Regions from separate parts of the Sporosarcina sp. 6E9 genome, predicted to be linked through region 1. Evidence: a T-box and tRNA genes for the amino acid it is inferred to sense, from the RefSeq annotation. Region 1 holds a T-box; the other holds one or more tRNA genes.

Region 1 (11,074 bases):
TGTTTGTCTGGCCAGCAATTCCCACAATCGCTAACCAACTCGCGCCAAAAGGCCGTGAAGGTTTCTATCAGGGAATCGTTAATTCCGCGGCTACAATCGGTCGTATGATTGGCCCATTGGCTGGTGGTATACTTGTTGATTTATATGGAATGCAAATGATGTTAATTATATTAACAGCGCTCACGTGTTTATCGATTTTCACGACGTTATTTTATGATCGGCCGATTAAGAAGGTTGGTTATGAGGTGCGGGAATACTGAAAGATTGAATATAACTTTAGCGGGTACTAGGATGATCCATTCGAGTACTCGTATTATTCTGCGGTAAGTTGTTTTTCATTCCAGTTAGTTATTCGAATTTTTTCACGGTATTTCCTCAGCTTTTGTACAGGTGAAAAGTCCCGACTTGCAAGCAAAATCATTTTAGTGCAAGCAAACGGTATATAACTGCAAGCAAACCACTGCCAACTTCAAGGAAACAGCTTGTAGGTGCAAGCAAAAAAAAATAACTTCAGTGATTGAAAAAATCCTTCTAAACTTCCTTAAAGACCGCGAAAAATCAACCGTTTCAATAATTTTCTTATTAATGGAAACTAACTTTCATTGCAAGATTACGTAAACTTTGATTTAATTGGATAGATAGATTGAATATTAATCATAAAAGATTCAAAGGGGGATGCATGATGAAACCTATTTATTCATCTGCGAAGGAAGCGGTTGCAGACATCGGGGACGGCGCTACGATTATGGTCGGCGGATTCGGGCTTGTGGGAATTCCTGAACAACTAATACTAGCGCTCGTTGAAAAAGGGGTTAAAGACTTAACGGTTATTTCGAATAACTGCGGAGTCGATGAATGGGGACTTGGATTACTATTAAAAGATAAACAAATAAAAAAAATGATTGGCTCATATGTGGGAGAAAACAAAGAGTTTGAACGCCAGGTGTTATCAGGCGAAATTGAAGTCGAATTGACACCACAAGGCACACTGGCTGAGAAAATCCGCGCAGGTGGTGCGGGGATTCCAGCGTTCTTTACGCCAGCTGGTGTTGGAACAACTGTTGCGGAAGGGAAAGAAATACGAGAATTCGATGGGAAAGACTATGTCCTTGAAGAATCACTTCGAGCGGACTTCTCGTTGATACGCGCAGCAAAGGCAGATAAATTCGGCAATCTCATTTATAACAAAACTGCCCAAAACTTCAATCCGATGATGGCGGCTGCTGGTGCTGTGACGATTGCAGAAGTCGAAGAAATTGTCGAAACGGGCGATTTGGATCCGCAGACAATTCATACACCGAGCATTTACGTGCAAGGGCTATTGCAAGCGGACCAAGAAAAACGCATCGAGCGATTAACGACTCGGTAACGACGGAAAGGGGATAGTTGAAAATGGGGAAAGTTAACTATAGAGAACGAATCGCAAGACGCGCTGAAAAAGAAATTAAAGACGGCAACTATGTCAACCTTGGAATCGGTATGCCGACATTAGTCGCAAATTATATTTCTGACGATAAGACAGTCGTCCTTCAATCTGAAAACGGATTGCTTGGAATTGGACCGTATCCAACAGAAGATGAAGTGGATCCTGATTTGATCAATGCCGGAAAAGAAACCGTAACATCCATCCCGGGTTCTGCATACTTTACGAGTGCCGAATCGTTTGCAATGATTCGCGGCGGTCATGTTGACGTAGCGATTCTTGGTGCAATGGAAGTTTCTGAAAAGGGCGATTTAGCTAACTGGATGATTCCAGGAAAGATGATTAAAGGAATGGGCGGCGCAATGGATCTGGTTCACGGTGCGAAGAAAATCATCGTTATCATGGATCATGTGGCCAGAGATGGTTCAGCGAAAATTAAAAAAGAGTGCGAGCTTCCACTAACGGGTAAGCAAGTTGTCCATAAGATAATTACCGAACGTGCGGCAATCGATGTCACACCGGACGGATTGGAATTGAGAGAAGTCTTCGAAGGATTTACGATTCAAGACGTCATCGATTCAACAGAGGCAACATTGATTGTGAAAAATGTTATCGAAAATGTAAAATAATAGTTGTTTAATTTACTTAATTCGGGTAAGCTAGAACCAATAGTAACGGCATTGAAGAGGAGCAGTAGTCTTTTTATATCACAACTAGAGAGTCGGCGGTTGGTGCAAGTCGATACGTGATATAGCTAGGTGAACTCGCCTCGGAGCCAGTAAGCGCGAATCGTAGTAGCGCTTACCGTTATCCGCGTTAAGGAAACAAGTTGGACGGTTATCCGTCAATTTGGGTGGCACCGCGGGAGTTTGTAAACAAATCTCGTCCCTTATATTTTTAAGGGACGGGATTTTTTATTTTGAAGGAGGAAAAAGACATGAGTTATAATCATGGTCAAATTGAAAAGAAATGGCAAAATTATTGGAAAGAAAATAAGACATATAAAATGGTCGATGATCCTTCCAAAGAGAAGTTTTACTGTCTAGATATGTTTCCATATCCGTCAGGTGCGGGCCTTCATGTTGGGCATCCACTTGGATATATCGCAACGGATATTTTAAGTTCTTTTAAACGGAAGCAAGGATATAACGTTCTTCATCCGATGGGGTGGGACGCGTTTGGCTTACCTGCTGAGCAATATGCGATTGACACAGGAAATGATCCGGCTGAATTTACTGCGAAAAATATCGCGACTTTTAAGCGTCAAATGAATGATTTAGGGTTTTCCTATGACTGGGACCGCGAAATCAATACGACAGACCCTTCTTATTATAAATGGACACAGTGGATTTTCATCCAACTTTATAATAAAGGATTAGCGTATGTAGACGAAGTTGATGTGAACTGGTGCCCAGCGCTTGGAACGGTTTTAGCGAATGAAGAAATCATCGACGGTTTGTCCGAGCGTGGTGGACATCCGGTTGAGCGACGCCCGATGCGCCAATGGGTGCTTAGAATTACGAATTACGCTGACCGTTTACTTGAAGATTTGGATGACCTGGATTGGCCGGAAAGCTTAAAAGATATGCAACGGAATTGGATTGGTCGTTCTGAAGGTGCGCAATTGAAGTTTGAGATTAAGGGAACTGACTTATCTTTTGAAGCCTTTACGACGCGTCCAGATACGATTTTCGGCGCAACCTATGCGGTACTCGCACCAGAACATAAATTGGTGAAACAAATTACAACTGATGAACAAACAGAAGCAGTTGCTAATTATTTGAATGAAGTGAAACTAAAGAGCGATCTTGAACGAACTGATCTTGCGGATGAAAAAACAGGCGTATTTACAGGCGCTTATGCAATAAACCCAGCAAGCGGCGAGAAAATGCCGATATGGATTGCGGATTATGTACTTGCGTCATACGGTACAGGCGCAATTATGGCTGTACCTGCACATGATGAACGCGACTATGAGTTTGCCGAAAAGTTTGACCTGCCGATTATCGAAGTAGTGGCCGGCGGCGATATTTCAAAAGAAGCGTATATTGGTGATGGAACACATATTAATTCCGGGTTCTTAGATGGACTTGAAAAAGATGATGCAATCGAAAAAGCAATTGCATGGTTTGTTGAGCAAGGCAAAGGCGAAAAGAAAATTTCGTATCGATTACGCGATTGGTTATTTTCAAGACAACGTTACTGGGGAGAGCCGATTCCAATTATTCATTGGGAAGATGGCACCATGACAGCGCTTGACGAATCCGAATTGCCATTGACGCTACCGGTAACTGATAATATTAAGCCAAGCGGAACTGGTGAATCGCCACTTGCGAATATCGAAGAGTGGATTAACGTAGTTGACCCGAAAACTGGAATGAAAGGTCGACGCGAAACGAATACGATGCCGCAGTGGGCTGGAAGCTGTTGGTACTACTTACGTTACATCGATCCAGATAATGATGAAATGATCATAGACCCAGAACTTGCAAAACGTTGGTTGCCTGTCGATATTTATGTGGGTGGGGCGGAACATGCCGTGCTGCACTTGTTATACGCGCGTTTTTGGCACAAGGTTCTTTATGATATCGGCGTAGTTGAAACAAAAGAACCGTTCCAAAAGCTGTTTAACCAAGGCATGATTTTAGGTGAAGGCAATGAAAAAATGTCGAAATCGATTGGGAATGTCATTAATCCTGATGATATTGTCCATTCACACGGTGCCGACTCCCTTCGCTTATATGAAATGTTCATGGGTCCACTTGATGCATCTAAAGCATGGAATACGAATGGCCTTGATGGTTCACGTAGATTCCTGGATCGAATTTGGCGTCTTTATGTAAATGAAGATGGTTCATTAGGCGAGAAAATTGGTGGAGAATCAACTGGACCACTCGAGAAAGTGTATCATCAGACTGTGAAAAAAGTGACTGATGATTTTGAAGCGATGCATAATAACACGGCAATTTCTCAGCTCATGGTATTTATCAATGAGTGCTACAAAGCCGATTCAGTCCCGACTGAGTATGCAATAGGCTTTGTTAAATTAATCTCGCCAATTGTGCCGCATCTTGCAGAAGAACTTTGGGAAAAGCTTGGCCATACGGATACAATTACTTACGAACCATGGCCAACATATGATGAATCGAAACTTGTCGATGACACGGTAGAAATCGCCGTTCAGATTAACGGAAAAGTTCGCGCGAGAATTGTCGTTGCGAAAGATAGCACGAAAGAAGAGCTTGAAGAACTGGCGCTACAAGACGAAAAAGTGCAAGAGTTCATCGATGGTAAAGAAGTGAAGAAAATAATCGGAATTCCGGGCAGACTGGTGAATATCGTTGCTCCGTAATTGGTCAATCTTGTAAAAGTAAGTGACCATTAAAAAAAGTGCGCCTTCCATAAGGAAAGCGCACTTTTTTGTTTAGGTATATACGAGAGTAAGCCGCATTGCGTCGAGAAGAAAATAGGACTTTGCGCGATATCGCCTATACTAATTCAACGGCATACTCGCCAGCATTCATACCTGCTATTCTACCTGTAACCAATGCCGATGTAATATTATAACCACCCGTATAGCCGTGGATGTCTATTATTTCACCGCAGAAGTACAGACCATTTTTCTTGCGAGATGCCATTGTTTTCGGAACGATTTCTTTAACGGAAACACCGCCGCCGGTAACAAATGCTTTTTCCATCGGTTGTGAGCCGTTCACAGTCATCGTGAAAGCTTTCAGTAGCTTTGCGAGTGCCCGAAGTTTATCTGCGGACATTGTTGCGCCAATATCGGATTGCTCAATGCCTGCGCGGTCAAATAAAAAGAATAACCATCGTTCGGGTACTAAGCCTTTCAAAGTATTATTTACTTGTTTTTTCGGATCTTCTTTAACTGTCGTATTCAGTAGTTGAAATACTTGTTCTTCATTCATAGATGGCATAGAGTCGATTTTCATGTCAACGGGAACATTTCCGTTTTTCATTCGTTCTTTAACTACAAACTGGCTGCATCTTAAAATGGCAGGTCCACTTAATCCGAAGTGGGTAAATAGCATATCCATTTGATGCGTAATCAATGTTTTGCCTTTCCCGTTCAAAACGGAAACCGCTACATTGCGAAGTGCGAGTCCTTGCAATTCTTTTGCAACGATAAATGGTTCATTCGACAATAAAGGGACTTCGGTTGGAAATAACTTTGTAATCGTGTGGCCAGCTTTTTCTGCCCATGGATATCCGTCACCCGTGCTTCCAGTTTGTGGTACTGCTTTACCGCCGACAGCGAGAACAACAGCTTTTGTGCGGATTTCTTCACCAGTTGTTAATCGGACGCCGAGTATTTTGTCATCGTCCATTAGAAGCTTGGCAACCCGATTTTCAAGTCTTTTTTCTACATGTAACCGGTCCATTTCAGTTAGCATTGCATTGACTACATCACGTGCTTTATTGGAAACGGGAAACATGCGCCCGTGATCTTCTTCTTTTAAAGCAACACCAAGTCCTTCGAAAAAGTTGATAATATCATCGTTATTGAATACGGAAAACGGTCCGTATAAGAATCTGCCATTACCCGGAATGTTTTTAATAATTTCTTCTTGAGGCAATCGATTCGTCACATTACAACGACCGCCACCGGAAATGGCGAGCTTAGTGCCAAGTTTTTTTCCTTTTTCAAGCAGAAGGACATTTTGTCCGCTTTCCGCCGCGGCGATGGAAGCCATTAAGCCAGATGGCCCACCACCAATTATTATTACATCATACATATATAGACCACGCTTTCGTTTTCCTCTATTATACACATTTCGCGGATATTCGTTGTTAAATACGATATTCGGGGGTAAACTATTAAGAGTAGATTTAAGATAGATTGGAAGGATTAAAACTATGTCGTCTAAACTTGTCAAAGGTACTGCCATTTTAACCATCGGGCTTTTTCTTTCCAAAGCGCTCGGGCTATTATATTTAATTCCTTTATATGCAATCGTAGGGAAGGAAAGCATGGGGTTATACCAATATGCTTATATCCCGTATAATATCGCGCTTTCAATCGCTATATCAGGTGCGCCGTTAGCAGTTTCAAGGTTTGTTGCCAGATATAACGCGCTTGGGGATTATGCGACGGGAAGAAAATTGATGAAATCCGGAATGCTCGTTATGACAATTTCGGGAATCTTGGCATTTTTAACATTGTTTTTCTTAGCTGAACCAATTGCTCATCTCGTCATTAGAGATGAAGAACAAATATTTTCCATAGAACAAATTACATCTGTCATTCGCTGGGTAAGTTACGCATTGCTCGTCGTCCCATTAATGAGTATCGTACGAGGTTTCTTGCAAGGGTATAACAAAATGGAACCGACAGCTATTTCACAATTAGTCGAACAAATTGTTCGGATAATTGCAGTCCTGATTGGCGCCTATTTCGTAGTCAATTTCATGCATGAATCACCTGAAAAAGCGATTAACTTTGCTGTGTTCGCAGCATTTATCGGTGGAATTGCAGGACTTGGTGTTTTGTATTGGTATTGGAAAAAGTATAAACAAGAATTCAATACTTTGTTGGATAATAGTATCCAACCTGAAGAAGAAACTTCATTTTTCTCGATGTACAAAGAGTTATTCTCATATTTATTGCCATTTATTTTGGTTGGAGTCATAAATCCTTTATATCAATTCGTTGATATGGTCACGTTTAACGATGCTATGAAATCGATAGGACGTTCAACTGTGTCGGATGTTTACTTGGCAATGTTAAATTTACTAACTCATAAATTCGTTATGATACCAGTAATGATTGCAACAGGATTCTCCATGGCGCTAATTCCTGTACTAACAACCTATTTCACGAAAAATGACCAAAAGGGAATTACACGCTCACTTGATCAAACATATCAAATTATGATGTTCTTAACGATTCCACTTGTTATTGGGCTCATGGTTCTGTCAAATGAATTTTATCAATTACTATATGAACAAGACGCAATGGGCGCGAAAATCCTTGCGAGTTATGCGCCGGTCGCTATTCTTTTTGGATTGTTTACGGTAACAGCTGCAATTCTACAAGGAATCGATCGGCATAAATGGATTATCTTCAACTCCTTGGTCGGTTTGCTTGTTAAATTAGTGATTAACATTCCACTCATAAAATTATTTGAAACGAATGGCGCAATCTTAGCGACAGCTATCGGCTATACGATTGCTGTAGGTTTAAATATCGGGATAATAACAAAAGCTCTTCAATACCGTTCACGAATGGTCTTCAGAAGAATTATTCTGATCGGTATTTTGAACTTAGTCATGTTCGTCAGCGTATATTTCACACTAAAAGGTTTAACTGCATTCAGCGCGGTTGATGGTAAAATGCATGCGCTCTTCTATATTCTGATTTGTACAGGTGTCGGCGGGGCTATTTACGGTTATTTATCGTTAAAAACAGGCCTTGCGCAAAAATTGTTTGGTGAACGTCTCACGAGATTTACAGATAAGTTAGGGTTTTAGGAGGAAGAAAATGCGTTTAGATAAATTATTATCAAATATGGGATTCGGATCACGAAAAGAAGTGCGTCAGTTACAGAAGAATGGCGCTGTACGTGTCAATGGTGAAACGGAAAAAAAGCCCGGCGTAAACATTGATACTGAAAATGATGTAGTCACCGTTATGGGAGAACCCGTTGTCTATCGGAAATACATTTATATTATGATGAATAAACCACAGGACGTTTTATCGGCAACAGAGGATCGACATGATAGAACGGTCGTCGATTTGTTAGATGCTGAATTTCGTCATTTTAAACCGTTTCCTGTTGGTCGACTCGACAAAGACACAGAAGGATTTTTGCTTCTATCGAATGATGGTAAACTGGCTCATAACTTACTATCACCTAAAAAGGAAATTCCCAAAACGTATTTCGCAAAAGTCTCAGGTGTCGTAACAGAAGCGGATATTGAAAGTTTTTCGGCTGGAGTGACATTAGATGACGGCTATGAGACTAAGCCGGGCATATTGAAAATAATCTCGGCGGGTGAAATATCTGAAATCGAACTCACGATTACAGAAGGAAAGTTTCATCAAGTGAAAAGAATGTTCGAAGCAGTTGGCAAGAAAGTTGTCTATTTAAAAAGGCTCTCTATGGGGCCGTTACAGCTTGATGAAACATTACCGCTAGGCGCTTATCGGGAATTGACCGAAGAAGAAGTAGAACGATTATATTCAACAACAGGTGCATAAGAAAAAGGCCGTTCGCATTTGCGTATCGGCCTTTTTTTTAATAAATTACTTCTTTAGATGTGGTCGTCCATTTTCCACGAACTGGACTTGTGACGAGGTCGTTATATTTTAAAACATTTAAATCCCTCTGTGCAGTTCGGGAAGTGATATCAAATTCGTCGACAATGTTTTGTGTTGTCACTGTTCCTTTTTCACGTACATACAGATAGACATCTTTAACCCGGGTAAGCATACGATCAGTTGTTGTAATATTCAAGTGATAAAACACTCCTTTTTCATCATACTCCAAGAAGCCATTGGTCATGAGATCCGTGAATGTTGCTATACATTGAAAATTGTTTCTGAGCCGCACTTCCTTCCCTTAGTTAATCGTCTAGTTGGTTGGAATGTTCTGCTAATATAATTATACCTTATACTTTAACAAATTGCACGGCAATTCAATGAAATAGTAGTAATAACAGAATGTGCTTTATTTTACTAGGTAAACATGTGAAAATAGAAGAGGAGATAGAATATACTAATAGTAGACGTTATGAAAATGAAAAGAGGAATGGACTAAATGATTTATTTTATTGATGGGCAGTTTACAAAACGTGATGAGTTAAGAATTTCGATTGACGACAGAGGCTATTATTTTGGAGATGGCGTATACGAAGTCATTAAAGTTTATAATGATGAATTTTTCACATTGAAAGAACACTTTCAAAGATTGTTCTCAAGTGCGGCGAAAATAAAATTGACAATTCCTTTTTCCGAACAACAGCTAATCGACGTTGCCAAAGAATTAATAAAGGTTAATAAAATATCGGACGGCCATATTTATATGCAAGTAACGCGCGGCTCTTCACCTAGAACACATCATTTTCCTGATCCAGCGGTGCCTGCTGTCGTAACGGCATATGCGATAGAAGCCCAAAGACCAGTGGAAGACATGGAAAATGGGGTAGCGGTTAAGTCTGTTGATGATATTCGATGGTTGCGTTGCGATATAAAAAGTTTGAATTTACTGGGAAGCGTCCTAGCAAAACAAGAAGCGCGTGAAGCTGGTTGTCCAGAAGCGATTCTTCACCGTGATGGACTGGTGACAGAAGGCTCCTCAACAAATATGTTCGGCATAAAAGATGGTGTCGTCTACACGCACCCTGTATCGAATTTAATCTTAGAAGGCATAACACGTCACGTCGTTCTAGGCTTGTGTAAGGAACTCGATATTCCGGTGGTAGAAGAGGCTTTTACACTGGACGAAGCATTTGAAATGGATGAATTCTTTTACACATCGACAACGGCGGAAGTCATGCCGGTTACGATCATTGACGGACGTGAAATCGGAAACGGTAAACGGGGTTTGATTACTAAAAAATTGCAAGATGCATTTTCTACACAAATACCGAAGCCATTAAAGGGGTTTATCTAAAACAACTATTGGGGGAGAACTAATTGAATGAATTTATTTTCCATGAAATGAAATTGAACTGGTTAAATGGTGGGCTAAACTTTTTAGACGGGGGAACAATGTTTGGTCCTGTACCTAAAGTTTTGTGGTCGCGCAGATATAATGTGGATGAAAACAACTTGATCGAATTGCGAACGGATCCAATTTTACTTCAATATGAAAATAAAAACATTTTAATAGATACTGGTTTGGGGAATGGAAAACTTAATAAGAAAATGAAGCGCAATCTTGGTGTGACTGCTGAATCGCGTGTCGAGGACAACCTAAGTGAACTCGGTCTTACGCCAAAAGATATTGATATTATACTTATGACGCACTTACATAATGACCACGCAGCAGGGCTGACAAAGTGGGAAAACGACCAGCTTGTTTCTGTATTTCCTAATGCAATCATTTACACATCTCAAGTAGAATGGGATGAAATGCGAAACCCTAATATTCGTTCTCGAAACACATATTGGAAAGAGAATTGGGATCCCGTTCAGGAACAAGTTAAAACGTTCGAAAGTAATTTAACAATACTGCCGGGGATTGAAATGATTCATACGGGCGGCCACAGTAACGGACATTCTGTCATAAAATTAACCCAAAACGATGAAGCGATTCTACATATGGGCGATTTAATGCCGACGCACGCGCATAGTAATCCACTTTGGGTACTGGCGTATGACGATTATCCAATGGATTCCATTTATGCAAAAGAAAAACTCATGAAGGAAGGACTGGAAGGGAATTACTGGTTCAGTTTCTACCACGATGCAGTTTACAGACTTGTGAAATGGGACGAGTCCGGCAAAAAAATTGTCGAATGCTTAAAAAAATCGAAGTTTCATGAATAAATAGAACGAAAAACCGTTACCTTCTGGGAAATCCCCGGTGGGTAACGGTTTTCTTTTTATATTTTAGTAAGTTCAACCACAGTGCCTGTTGAGGAATTGGCAGCAAACTCGAATTGTTCAAGCTCACCATTTTTGAT
Region 2 (11,074 bases), on a different contig from region 1:
CCGGGGTGTAAGTGCGGCGACGTACGTAGCTGACGGATACTAATTGATCGAGGACTTAACCTATTCAAGTTAAAAGGGTTTGATTGACCCTGATTTGTGAACAATAACGTACTTTTTATCCAGTTTTGAGCGAATAAAGTTAAAAACTTTGAAAAAACGCTTGAAATATTTAGTAGGTTTGATATAATAAGTCTTGTCGTGTTAAATAAGTCTAGTGGCGATAGCGAAGAGGTCACACCCGTTCCCATACCGAACACGGAAGTTAAGCTCTTCAGCGCCGATGGTAGTTGGGGGCTTCCCCCTGCAAGAGTAGGACGTTGCTAGGCTGCTGTTTTGCAATATAATACTAAATGCATAACACACTAATGATTAGTATTATTCCGCAGTAGCTCAGTGGTAGAGCAATCGGCTGTTAACCGATCGGTCGTAGGTTCGAATCCTACCTGCGGAGCCAATTGGAGAGCTGTCCGAGTGGCCGAAGGAGCACGATTGGAAATCGTGTAGGCGGTTTGCGCTGTCTCAAGGGTTCAAATCCCTTGCTCTCCGCCAGTTTATATTTCATACATAAGGCTCCAATTCCCAAACATTATCATCTAGGCCCCTTGGTCAAGCGGTTAAGACACCGCCCTTTCACGGCGGTATCACGGGTTCGAATCCCGTAGGGGTCATTAAAGTAATTTTAACGGAGGATTAGCTCAGCTGGGAGAGCACCTGCCTTACAAGCAGGGGGTCGGCGGTTCGAGCCCGTCATCCTCCACCATAAACTTTAAACACATTCAACATTATTTACAAAGTAGATGCTATATTATTGTCGCGAGGTGGAGCAAATCGCATAACAAAGAATGCGATTAACACCGACAGCGCAGCGTAAGGTGTCAAACATACTCAATGCGTATATTTACAAAGTAGTTCCTATATTATTGTCGCGGGGTGGAGCAGTGGTAGCTCGTCGGGCTCATAATCCGAAGGTCACAGGTTCAAATCCTGTCCCCGCAACCAAAATGGTCCCGTGGTGTAGCGGTTAACATGCCTGCCTGTCACGCAGGAGATCGCGGGTTCGATTCCCGTCGGGACCGCCATTTATATATTTAATAAGCAACACATATTTTGCATGGCTCAGTAGCTCAGTCGGTAGAGCAAAGGACTGAAAATCCTTGTGTCGGCGGTTCGATTCCGTCCTGAGCCACCATTATTTCAGTAAAAACATTTATATTGGTGGGGTAGCGAAGTGGCTAAACGCGGCGGACTGTAAATCCGCTCCCTCAGGGTTCGGCGGTTCGAATCCGTCCCCCACCACCATTTTTACCGAATCATTAGTAAAAGTTATTAACTTAGGGGTATAGTTTAATGGTAGAATCAAGGTCTCCAAAACCTTTGGTGTGGGTTCGAATCCTACTACCCCTGTTGTCTTTAAAAAATATTAGTATGGCGGCTGTGGCGAAGTGGTTAACGCATCGGATTGTGATTCCGACATTCGGGGGTTCAATTCCCCTCAGCCGCCCCATTTAAATAGTAACTACCATTATGGCGGTTGTGGCGAAGTGGTTAACGCATCGGATTGTGATTCCGACACTCGGGGGTTCAATTCCCCTCAACCGCCCTTTTTGTTTTTGGGGTATAGCCAAGCGGTAAGGCAACGGACTTTGACTCCGTTATTCGTTGGTTCGAATCCAGCTACCCCAGTTTTTTTGCGGAAGTAGTTCAGCGGTAGAATACGACCTTGCCAAGGTCGGGGTCGCGGGTTCGAATCCCGTCTTCCGCTCCAATTATACAATGGCGGCATAGCCAAGCGGTAAGGCACGGGTCTGCAACACCCTTACCACCGGTTCGATTCCGGTTGCCGCCTCCAATTTGATTTTATTCGTTTATTATATATCTTTTCTTCGCCCGAGTGGTGGAATGGCAGACACGTCGCACTCAAAATGCGATGCCGCGAGGCGTGCCGGTTCAAGTCCGGCCTCGGGTATATCCTGGTATTTTTCGATTATGTTAAGTATGACCTAAAGCATCTACAAACGTTGTTAAAACAACATTTGTAGATGCTTTTTGTTTTGGTTGAATATTAGGGAGTACGATGTGCTTGTAAAGTATTCACACAAGTTCTGCCCAAATATTAAAGGTCGAAGTCATTTTGAGAAACTATGGATCATCTAATATATAGTTTTTTTATAAAAAGAGAGGGTAAGGTATACCTAGAAGGAGATATAGATGGGTTTTTACAAAACACATAAGAAGGAAATCACTACACTCCAGCCGATTTTACAAATACTGGGAAAGATTAAACTTGAATATGCCGTACAAGAGCCACAGTGGGCGCATGTCATTCTGGATATTAGGCCAAGTAGATTTTCTACTGGGCTACTTAAATACAATTCTTCACACTTTGAAATCGAAGTGGATTTGATTAAAAGCGTAATCTTAATGAAGACCGAAGAAAGTGATACCGAGATAAAGCTTGCGAATGGAAAGTCGATTAGCTAATACTATCAAGAAATTATCGATAATGCGACTGCTGCAGGACTTACGCTATCTATTCATACAAAACCTCAGGAGGTGGAGACGAAAACGCAGTTTGAAGAAGATGTTGAGCATCACCACTATAACGAAGATGTTGCCAGACAGATTCTCAAATGGTTCCAGTTTGCTTGGGATATCGAGCAGCATTTTATTGCACCGTTTAGACAAAGAAAGGTATATCCAGGTCTTTTCTGGGGGACTTTTGACGTTTCATGCATCATTATTTATAATGAATTGGAATCTTTTCCGGATGACTGTAGAGTAATTGAACGGGCTGCTTTTGATGAGCATATGATAGAGTTTGGTTTCTGGCTTGGCGATGACCAGTTTGAACATCCGACTTTCTTTACACTCCCATATCCGCCGGGAAGTTACTTCAGTCCCAAACTGGCTGAATATTTTTTTGAAATTAAAGATGGCATCAATCAAGCTAAAGCTGACGAAGTCATTCGCTTCATGCAGAAAGTCTTTTGATTATTTGAAGTGGTAAAATACCGCTCACAGCTTCGTGGAATTGAAAATGGAGAAAAATAAAAAAGGTCTTACATAAAAAAATGTTAGCTTTCACAAAATGTATTATGATAATAGTCAGTTATATACTAGTTTCAAGGATGAAAATCGATATTATTTAGAAAATGATGAGAAACAATTAACTGCCGAAATTACTTTTACTCAGCCTAATAATGATCTCTTTATTATTCATCATACGAGAGCACGTGAAGGAAATAAAAAGATAATATCTTTATGTCCTTTTGCCAAATTAGAATTTGAAAAGAAAAAAGAATATGCTGATGTGTGGAAGTGTTAATTAAGTAAATTCGTATATTTTCTATTACATAATTGATGAAAGCATATAGATAAAATAGAGTCTGATTCTTTATTTAGGTAAGGATCAGACTTTATTAATATTCACTTGGAGCTACATCCTAGATATGAGGGAAGTAGGTTTATTTATCATTTATCTTCAATTGGGGAAAGTTAAAGATGGGTACCTTAATATAGTATTCATCAATTGGTCATCATATAGCTACATAACAGAATATAAAGGCTTAAGATAACGCTTCGAAATAGAAAGTAAACTGAAGTGTTGACAAATGAAATGAATCTATGTTATATTTACCTTGAATTCGAGATGTATTGATTCAAGATAACTTAAAGGTAGAAAAGAAACAGTTAATCATAAAATGAGTCTAAAAGAATTAAGTTTTGATAAAAAAATTTTAAGCTAATGTAACTTGAATTCGAGGTATATTTATTTACATTAAATATTAGGAGGAATTATAATGAATCACTTAAAAGGAATACACCACGTAACAGCTATAACAAGTAGTGCAGAAAAGAATTATGAATTTTTCACATATGTATTAGGAATGCGCCTCGTCAAGAAAACAGTCAATCAGGACGATATCCAAACATATCACTTATTCTTCGCGGATGACAAAGGCTCTGCTGGTACGGATATGACTTTCTTTGATTTCCCTGGTATTCCAAAAGGAACACATGGAACGAATGAGATTTATAAAACTGCTTTCCGTGTGCCAACAGATGCTGCACTTGATTACTGGATAAAGCGTTTTGATAAGTACGAAGTGAAACATAATGGGATTGAAGAAGTTTTCGGAAAGAAAACTATTTCATTTGTTGACTTTGATGATCAACAATATATGTTGATTTCTGATGAATTTAACAAAGGAATTGAGTCAGGTACACCTTGGCAGAATGGTCCAGTACCTTTGGAGTTTGCCATTACAGGTTTAGGACCTATTCATATTCGTATTGGAGATTTCGACAATTTTAAAGTGGTATTGGAAGAAGTCATGTTAATGCGTGAAATCGCAAGTGAAGGATCGTTCCATTTATTTGAAGTCGGTGAAGGTGGAAATGGTGCTCAAGTAATTGTAGAAGATAATGTGAGCATGCCACCTGGCAGACAAGGATATGGTACAGTGCATCACGCAGCTTTCCGCGTAGAAGATACAAAAGTATTATATGAATGGATTGAACATATGGAAGCAGCTGGTTTCGGTACTTCAGGATATGTTGATCGGTTCTTCTTCGAATCTTTATATGCACGGGTCGCACCTGGTATCCTTTTTGAATGGGCAACAGATGGTCCAGGCTTTATGGGAGACGAACCTTATGAAACAGTAGGGGAAATCTTATCACTGCCGCCATTCCTTGAAGGGAAACGTGAACAAATCGAGGCAGCAGTGAGACCGATTGACACAGTGCGTAGCACACTTGAAATTGAAAAAGAGTATTTGTAAGAAACTAAACTGATAAAATTTGAGCAATATAGGGGCTGAATCTATTGATTTCGATTGATCCAATAAAAAATAGTGAGCGAGATAATTATAAACTTCTCATCGGTTCTATAATTCCAAGACCTATTGCCTTTGTGACTACCCAATCTAAGGAAGGTATTGTCAACGGGGCACCATTTAGCTATTTCAACATTGTTTCATCAAACCCGCCAATGGTTTCTCTAGCTATTCAAAGACCTACTGGCGAACTAAAAGATACTGCTCGAAACATTTATGATAATGATCAATTTGTTGTGCATATTGTGGATGATGAGAATGTAGCGAAAATCAACAAAACGGCTGCTTCATTACCTGCAACAGAAAGTGAAGTTGAATTGGCTGATTTAACACTCGTACAAAGTGAAGATATTTCTGTTCCAGGCGTGAAGGAAGCAAAGGTTCGCATGGAATGTAAACTTGTACAAGCAATTCCTCTTGGTGGAGATGGACCTGGTAGTGATTTATTTATAGGGGAAGTAACTCGCTTTCACATTGATGAAGAAATTTATGAAAACGGACGAATTGATCCGAGAGGTTTAAATGCGATTAGTCGTTTAGCTGGCTCTAGTTATGCAGCAATTGGTGATATATTTTCAATTGATAGACCAAAGTAACCATGGTTAATAATCAAAAAAGACACAACTTCGGTTGTGTCTTTTTGATTTTACAGTTAGGATTGGTATTTTTCCTTACTCGGTTAATTATTCTTTTATTACAATCGTTGGGTGATCTTCTTGTAAAACATAGGACTGAACATCGCCACCACTAATTTCTGTAAACATATTGCCGGCAGCAGTTGTTAATTCGAGTGCTTCAGCCTCATTCATGGATGGACGTAGGAAGAATGCGTGCAGGGAATTGGTCGTTTCTTCTGTCACCGCAGTGCGAGCAGAATCGACATAAGGGCTTCCAAAGGGACCTTCGTCGTCTGATAGGATTAGCATTTTCTCTAAAGAATTAAAACGGCCATTCAATCCGTCATACCCACTTTCTTTAGTTCCAACGGTGAGCGTGACGTTTCCTTTGATTTTATCTACATCATAAATTCCGACTGGAATTTGATATTGTAATGAAAAGAAATTATTTAAATCCACAGCGGAGTGAAACGGGCTCAAATAGTTCTGCTTCGCAATGCGCCGCATAAGGGCTTCAGTTGAATGGCGATGGCGACTTGGATTTGCGCCGAATAATTTCCAGACTTCGCGCCATTCCTTAATGCCGAGAAAATCGGTCACTGGTTTGTCGTCAAGGTCGAAAAAAAGAAGTTCTTGAAATAATTGTAAGCGACCTTTTAGCATTTGAGGAGATTCTGCAACGGTAACTTTGGTATAATGGTTAAGGCCCAATTTAAAGGTAGGTACGATTTCCAAAACTGCAGGATCTAAATTTAACTTCAATGTCATCACCCTTTATTTAATATATGTTAATTTTACCATAGAGGAGGTGTTTTCAAATGAATACACTCGAATTACAACAAGAAGTCATAAATTATGCCCATTCAATCGGTATCGATAAAATTGGTTTTACGACAGCCGCCCCGTTCCGTGAATTGAAAAATCGTTTGGTTCGTCAACAGGAACTCGGTTATCAATCGGGCTTTGAGGAAAAGGATTTGGATAAGCGGACGGAACCCGCGCTTCTCCTTGACCAAGCGGAGAGCATCATTTCGATTGCCATCGCTTATCCATCCCGGATGGAAAACTCGCCTAGAGGGAAAAAGGGGGAACGCCGTGGCATTTTTTGTCGTGCTTCATGGGGAACAGATTACCATATTGTTCTGCGCGAGCGGTTAAAGCTACTGGAGGCGTTTATCCTTCAACATGCGCCTTCTGCAAGACTCCGTTCAATGGTGGATACGGGTGAACTAGCTGATAGGGCAGTAGCTGAACGTGCGGGCATCGGTTGGTCTGCAAAAAATTGTTCGATTATAACACCTGAGTTTGGTTCTTATGTTTATCTTGGGGAAATGATTACGAATATCCCGTTCGCACCGGATCAGCCGATGGAGGATGAGTGTGGGGATTGTACGCTTTGTTTAGATGCTTGTCCGACAGGAGCGCTCATACAAGGCGGGCAACTTGATGCACAGCGTTGTATTGCTTTTCTTACACAAACGAAAACGCCTATACCGGAAGAGTTCCGTGATAAAATCGGAAATCGTGTGTATGGCTGTGACACTTGCCAAACTGTTTGTCCTAAGAATCGAAAAAAACACAACTTGCATCAACGCGCTTTTCATCCTGATCCAGAACTAGCAAAACCACTTTTACAACCAATCCTTCGTTTATCAAATCGTCAGTTTAAAGAACGATTTGGACATGTTTCAGGCTCTTGGCGCGGTAAAAATCCAATTCAACGAAATGCAATCATTGGATTGGCACACTTTAAAGAAGAGTCATCAGTGCCTGAGCTTATTGAGATGTTGTTAAATGATCAACGACCGATGATGCGGGGGACGATTGCCTGGGCGTTAGGGGAAATTGGAACAGAGAAGAGTTATGAGGGCATTTGCCAAGCACTTGAAACTGAAGAAGATCCATCAGTAATTGCTGAGTTGCAAAAAGCGATTGATAATAGAAAGATTAAAAATCCACAGAGTTAAGGAAGTGCTGAAATGGCAATACATGTCGCATTATTTGAACCAGCAATCCCGGCAAATACGGGAAACATTGCAAGAACTTGCGCCGGAACCGGAGTTAAGCTTCATCTTATTAAACCACTTGGGTTTTCAACAGAAGATAAAATGTTGAAAAGAGCGGGGCTAGACTACTGGAGTCATGTTGATGTATCTTACCATGATGGAATTTATGAGATGTTTGATCAGTATCCAGAGGCACAATTTTACTTCATTACGAAGTTTGGAAAAAAGCCGTATACATCCTTTGATTACTCAGATACTTCAACGGATATATTCTTTGTGTTTGGCAAAGAAACGACGGGTCTACCTGATGAAATTATTAAAGAGAATGAGGAGCGCTGTCTTCGCATTCCAATGAATGATCATATTCGCGCACTAAATTTATCGAACACTGCAGCTATTTTAGTTTATGAAGCATTGCGTCAACAATCATTTCCAAATTTACATTAAAAAAATGGGACCGCCAATTTGGCGAGTCCCATTTGTTCATGTAGGCTGATGACCTTTTTTAGACTTTTGTTTCGTACCAGGCTTGTCCTCGTATCCGCCAGTAAGGATTGCAGATAGGAATGCAAAGCATACACCTAAAACAAGAATTAGATTCATTTGTTCGCCTAACCATGTAAAGAAAGTTTCCATTGAATGTACCTCCTGTTAAGTCAGTTTATTCTTCTTTAAGTATACCCTATATTAATGAAAATTCAAATCCCCAGTAAGTTATTAATGTGGCAAAAATAGTAACTGATACAAAAAGAGTACCGCAAAAATGTATAACAGGACTGGAACTTCTCTCCATTTACCTTTCACCACTTTTAGTAATGGATAAGAAATAAATCCGAGTGCAATCCCAGTGGCGATGCTCGATGTGAGCGGCATTGTTAAAATAATGAGAAACGCGGGAAATGCTTCGTCAAACGAATCCCAGTCAATTTCTTTCACAACGCCTATCATCAAGCTACCGACAATAATTAATGCAGGCGCGGTAATTGCTGATACGCCAGATAAAGTACTAACCAAAGGTCCGAAAAATGCTGCGACCATAAATAAAATCCCGACCGTTAATGTCGTCAACCCAGTTCGGCCACCTACAGCTACACCCGATGAGGATTCTATGTAAGCAGTTGTAGGACTAGTTCCGAACATAGCGCCAACAGATGATGCAACAGAGTCAGCGAGCAGGGCGTGGCGTGCACGCGGTAATGTGTTCCCTCTCATAAGTCCAGCTTGCTTGGCCACGCCAATCATTGTTCCAGTTGTATCAAACAGGGTAACAATTAAGAATGCGAACACGACACCGTATAGTCCGTGAGAGATGACATCGTTTAATGCAGTAGCGGGATTCCAAACAAGAATGCCTTGGGGCAATGATGGTACTTGCCACAAGCTGCTTTTGAACGCTAGTTGACCCGTAAAGACTGCTAAAACTCCTGTCAGAATCATACCAATAAAGATTGACCCATAAACATTCAATGTCATGAGGACGACAGTGACCAGAAGTCCAAACAATGCCAACAATACTGGGGGAGAAGTGAGGTCTCCTAATTGAACGAGGTTTGATTCGTGACTAGTGACAATCCCCGAAAGTTTTAAGCCAATAAAAGCAATGAATAGTCCAATACCAGCAGTGATTCCGTGCTTTAAGTTTTCAGGTATGGATTTAATCAGTTTTTCCCTGAAAGGTGTCAATGATAAAATAACGAATAAAATCCCGGCGATAAAAACCGCGGAGAATGCAGTCATGTAATCTAACTTTCCATCTGAAGCCAAGACAACAGAAGTGAAATAAGCATTCAAACCCATTCCAGGCGCAATCGCGATTGGGTAATTGGCGAACAGTGCCATCCAGAGTGTACCGACTGCCGACGCAATAATTGTCGCGAGAAACACTTGGTCGAAGGGGACGCCTGCATCAGCGAGTATTATCGGGTTAACTATGATTATATATGCCATGGTTAGAAAAGTTGTCATACCGGCAAGGATTTCAGTTTTTGCAGTTGTTTGTTGATCTTTTAAATGAAACATAATAATTCTCCTTTCAAAACACGAACGATTTTAAGTCCGTTATCAATAGTATTCGTTTTTTATCGTAATTTCAAGTGAAAATGTAATTCATAGTCAAAAAGATTTCTCGCTTGTATAATAAGGGCGTGTAAATAAAGGGGAGGGATATTTAGTGAGTATATATAAGGAAACGAAATTACTCGCAAATGGGATCGAAATGCCGCGAATGGGACTTGGTGTTTATAAGATGCAAAATCCCGAAGAAACGGTTGAAGCAATTCAGCATGCGCTGAAAACAGGGTACCGTGCAGTTGATACGGCAGCAGTTTATGGAAATGAAAAAGAAACTGGAGAAGCGATTCGCCATTCGGGTATTCCAAGAGAAGATTTATTCATAACCTCTAAAGTTTGGAATACAGATCAAGGATACGATGAAACATTGCGTGCATTTGAAGCTTCACTTGAAAGGTTGGAACTCGATTATTTGGATTTGTATTTAACGCATTGGCCAGTCAAAGAAAGCTATGTCGAGACGTATAAAGCGATTGAACGGTTATATGATGAAAAACTAATCCGTTCAACGGGTGTTTCGAATCATCATATCCACCATCTGGAAAAAGTTTTTGCAAAAGCGAATATTCGTCCGATGGTCAATCAAGTTGAAGTTCATCCAAGATTGTCACAAGAACCTTTACGACAATTTTGTGCTGAAAATAATATTGCGGTTACTTCTTGGTCGCCATTGGCAAGAGGCGGGGAATTGCTAGCTAATGGGTTGCTCAAGAGCATAGGAAGTAAATATGGAAAAACGTCTGCCCAAGTAATTATTCGTTGGCATTTACAAAATGATTTAATCGTTATACCTAAATCGGTCACACCGAAGCGGATTGATGAAAATATCAATGTTGCTGATTTTGTATTAACTGAAGAAGAGATGGAAAAAATTAATACACTAAACTTAAATGAGCGTGTTGGATCAAACCCGGAAGACTTTTAAAAATGAAAAATGCCTGGGAGAAAAAATTCTCCAGGCATTTTTTTATTGTTCAATCGTTACTTTTTCCATTGTAAATGGATGAATGAAAGATAATCCAGTAGCAGTTAGTCGGAACTCGCCGTCGGTTGTTCGACTACCGTCGTATAGCGTGTCTCCAACTACGGGATGTCCGAGATGGGCAAGATGAACACGAATTTGATGTGTGCGCCCAGTTTCAAGCTCTGCTTCCACGATTGTTGAATCTGGTTTACGCTCAATTACACGAAAATGTGTTACTGCTGATTGACCAGAAAGCGAAACAATACGTTTTGCAGGATGATGACGATCCCGTCCGATTGGAAGTTTAATGGTTCCTTTTGGTCTTTTTAGCTGACCGTCTACTTCCGCCTGATATTTTCGAACGATATCATTGCGTTCAATCATTCGATCAAAAAGAGCCTTTGCAATCGGATGCTTCGCGATGAGGAGTACCCCGGAAGTTCCTTTATCGAGGCGATGGATATGCTCTGCGTAATCTCCGCCCTGATTGGAAATGTACGCCATTACGAAGTTCATCAAAGTACCGCTTTGCCCCGGACCATCTGGGTGAGTCGTAATTCCAGCGGGTTTATTAACCGC

What was found. The T-box of region 1 lies ahead of leuS (leucine--tRNA ligase). A T-box ahead of a tRNA ligase gene usually reads a tRNA of that ligase, here a tRNA-Leu.
Region 2: it has a tRNA-Leu gene. The T-box ahead of leuS (leucine--tRNA ligase) is inferred to sense a tRNA for this amino acid. The anticodon was not compared.

What each region holds. Positions count from the first base shown of each region.
Region 1 is NZ_JAGEMN010000001.1:534,112-545,185, forward strand. It holds gene J4G36_RS02875 (MDR family MFS transporter) at 1-260, shown strand, start outside; gene J4G36_RS02880 (CoA transferase subunit A) at 683-1,369, shown strand; gene J4G36_RS02885 (3-oxoacid CoA-transferase subunit B) at 1,393-2,052, shown strand; T-box leader at 2,095-2,316, shown strand; gene leuS (leucine--tRNA ligase) at 2,361-4,775, shown strand; gene J4G36_RS02895 (BaiN/RdsA family NAD(P)/FAD-dependent oxidoreductase) at 4,912-6,180, opposite strand; gene J4G36_RS02900 (putative polysaccharide biosynthesis protein) at 6,302-7,915, shown strand; gene J4G36_RS02905 (pseudouridine synthase) at 7,926-8,645, shown strand; gene J4G36_RS02910 (DeoR family transcriptional regulator) at 8,683-8,949, opposite strand; gene dat (D-amino-acid transaminase) at 9,205-10,059, shown strand; gene J4G36_RS02920 (YtnP family quorum-quenching lactonase) at 10,083-10,937, shown strand; gene J4G36_RS02925 (hypothetical protein) at 10,994-11,074, opposite strand, start outside.
Region 2 is NZ_JAGEMN010000004.1:186,300-197,373, reverse strand. It holds partial or broken rRNA gene J4G36_RS15510 (23S ribosomal RNA) at 1-63, shown strand, start outside; rRNA gene rrf (5S ribosomal RNA) at 211-326, shown strand; tRNA gene J4G36_RS15500 (tRNA-Asn) at 380-454, shown strand; tRNA gene J4G36_RS15495 (tRNA-Ser) at 458-549, shown strand; tRNA gene J4G36_RS15490 (tRNA-Glu) at 597-668, shown strand; tRNA gene J4G36_RS15485 (tRNA-Val) at 685-760, shown strand; tRNA gene J4G36_RS15480 (tRNA-Met) at 925-999, shown strand; tRNA gene J4G36_RS15475 (tRNA-Asp) at 1,004-1,079, shown strand; tRNA gene J4G36_RS15470 (tRNA-Phe) at 1,114-1,189, shown strand; tRNA gene J4G36_RS15465 (tRNA-Tyr) at 1,215-1,299, shown strand; tRNA gene J4G36_RS15460 (tRNA-Trp) at 1,334-1,404, shown strand; tRNA gene J4G36_RS15455 (tRNA-His) at 1,429-1,504, shown strand; tRNA gene J4G36_RS15450 (tRNA-His) at 1,528-1,600, shown strand; tRNA gene J4G36_RS15445 (tRNA-Gln) at 1,612-1,683, shown strand; tRNA gene J4G36_RS15440 (tRNA-Gly) at 1,691-1,765, shown strand; tRNA gene J4G36_RS15435 (tRNA-Cys) at 1,776-1,849, shown strand; tRNA gene J4G36_RS15430 (tRNA-Leu) at 1,886-1,966, shown strand; partial or broken gene J4G36_RS18580 (DUF5996 family protein) at 2,209-2,991, shown strand; gene J4G36_RS15415 (GNAT family N-acetyltransferase) at 3,089-3,325, shown strand; gene J4G36_RS15410 (ring-cleaving dioxygenase) at 3,801-4,784, shown strand; gene J4G36_RS15405 (flavin reductase family protein) at 4,829-5,434, shown strand; gene J4G36_RS15400 (B3/B4 domain-containing protein) at 5,522-6,217, opposite strand; gene queG (tRNA epoxyqueuosine(34) reductase QueG) at 6,274-7,422, shown strand; gene trmL (tRNA (uridine(34)/cytosine(34)/5-carboxymethylaminomethyluridine(34)-2'-O)-methyltransferase TrmL) at 7,435-7,908, shown strand; gene J4G36_RS15385 (hypothetical protein) at 7,945-8,097, opposite strand; gene J4G36_RS15380 (NCS2 family permease) at 8,179-9,480, opposite strand; gene J4G36_RS15375 (aldo/keto reductase) at 9,677-10,456, shown strand; gene J4G36_RS15370 (RluA family pseudouridine synthase) at 10,499-11,074, opposite strand, start outside.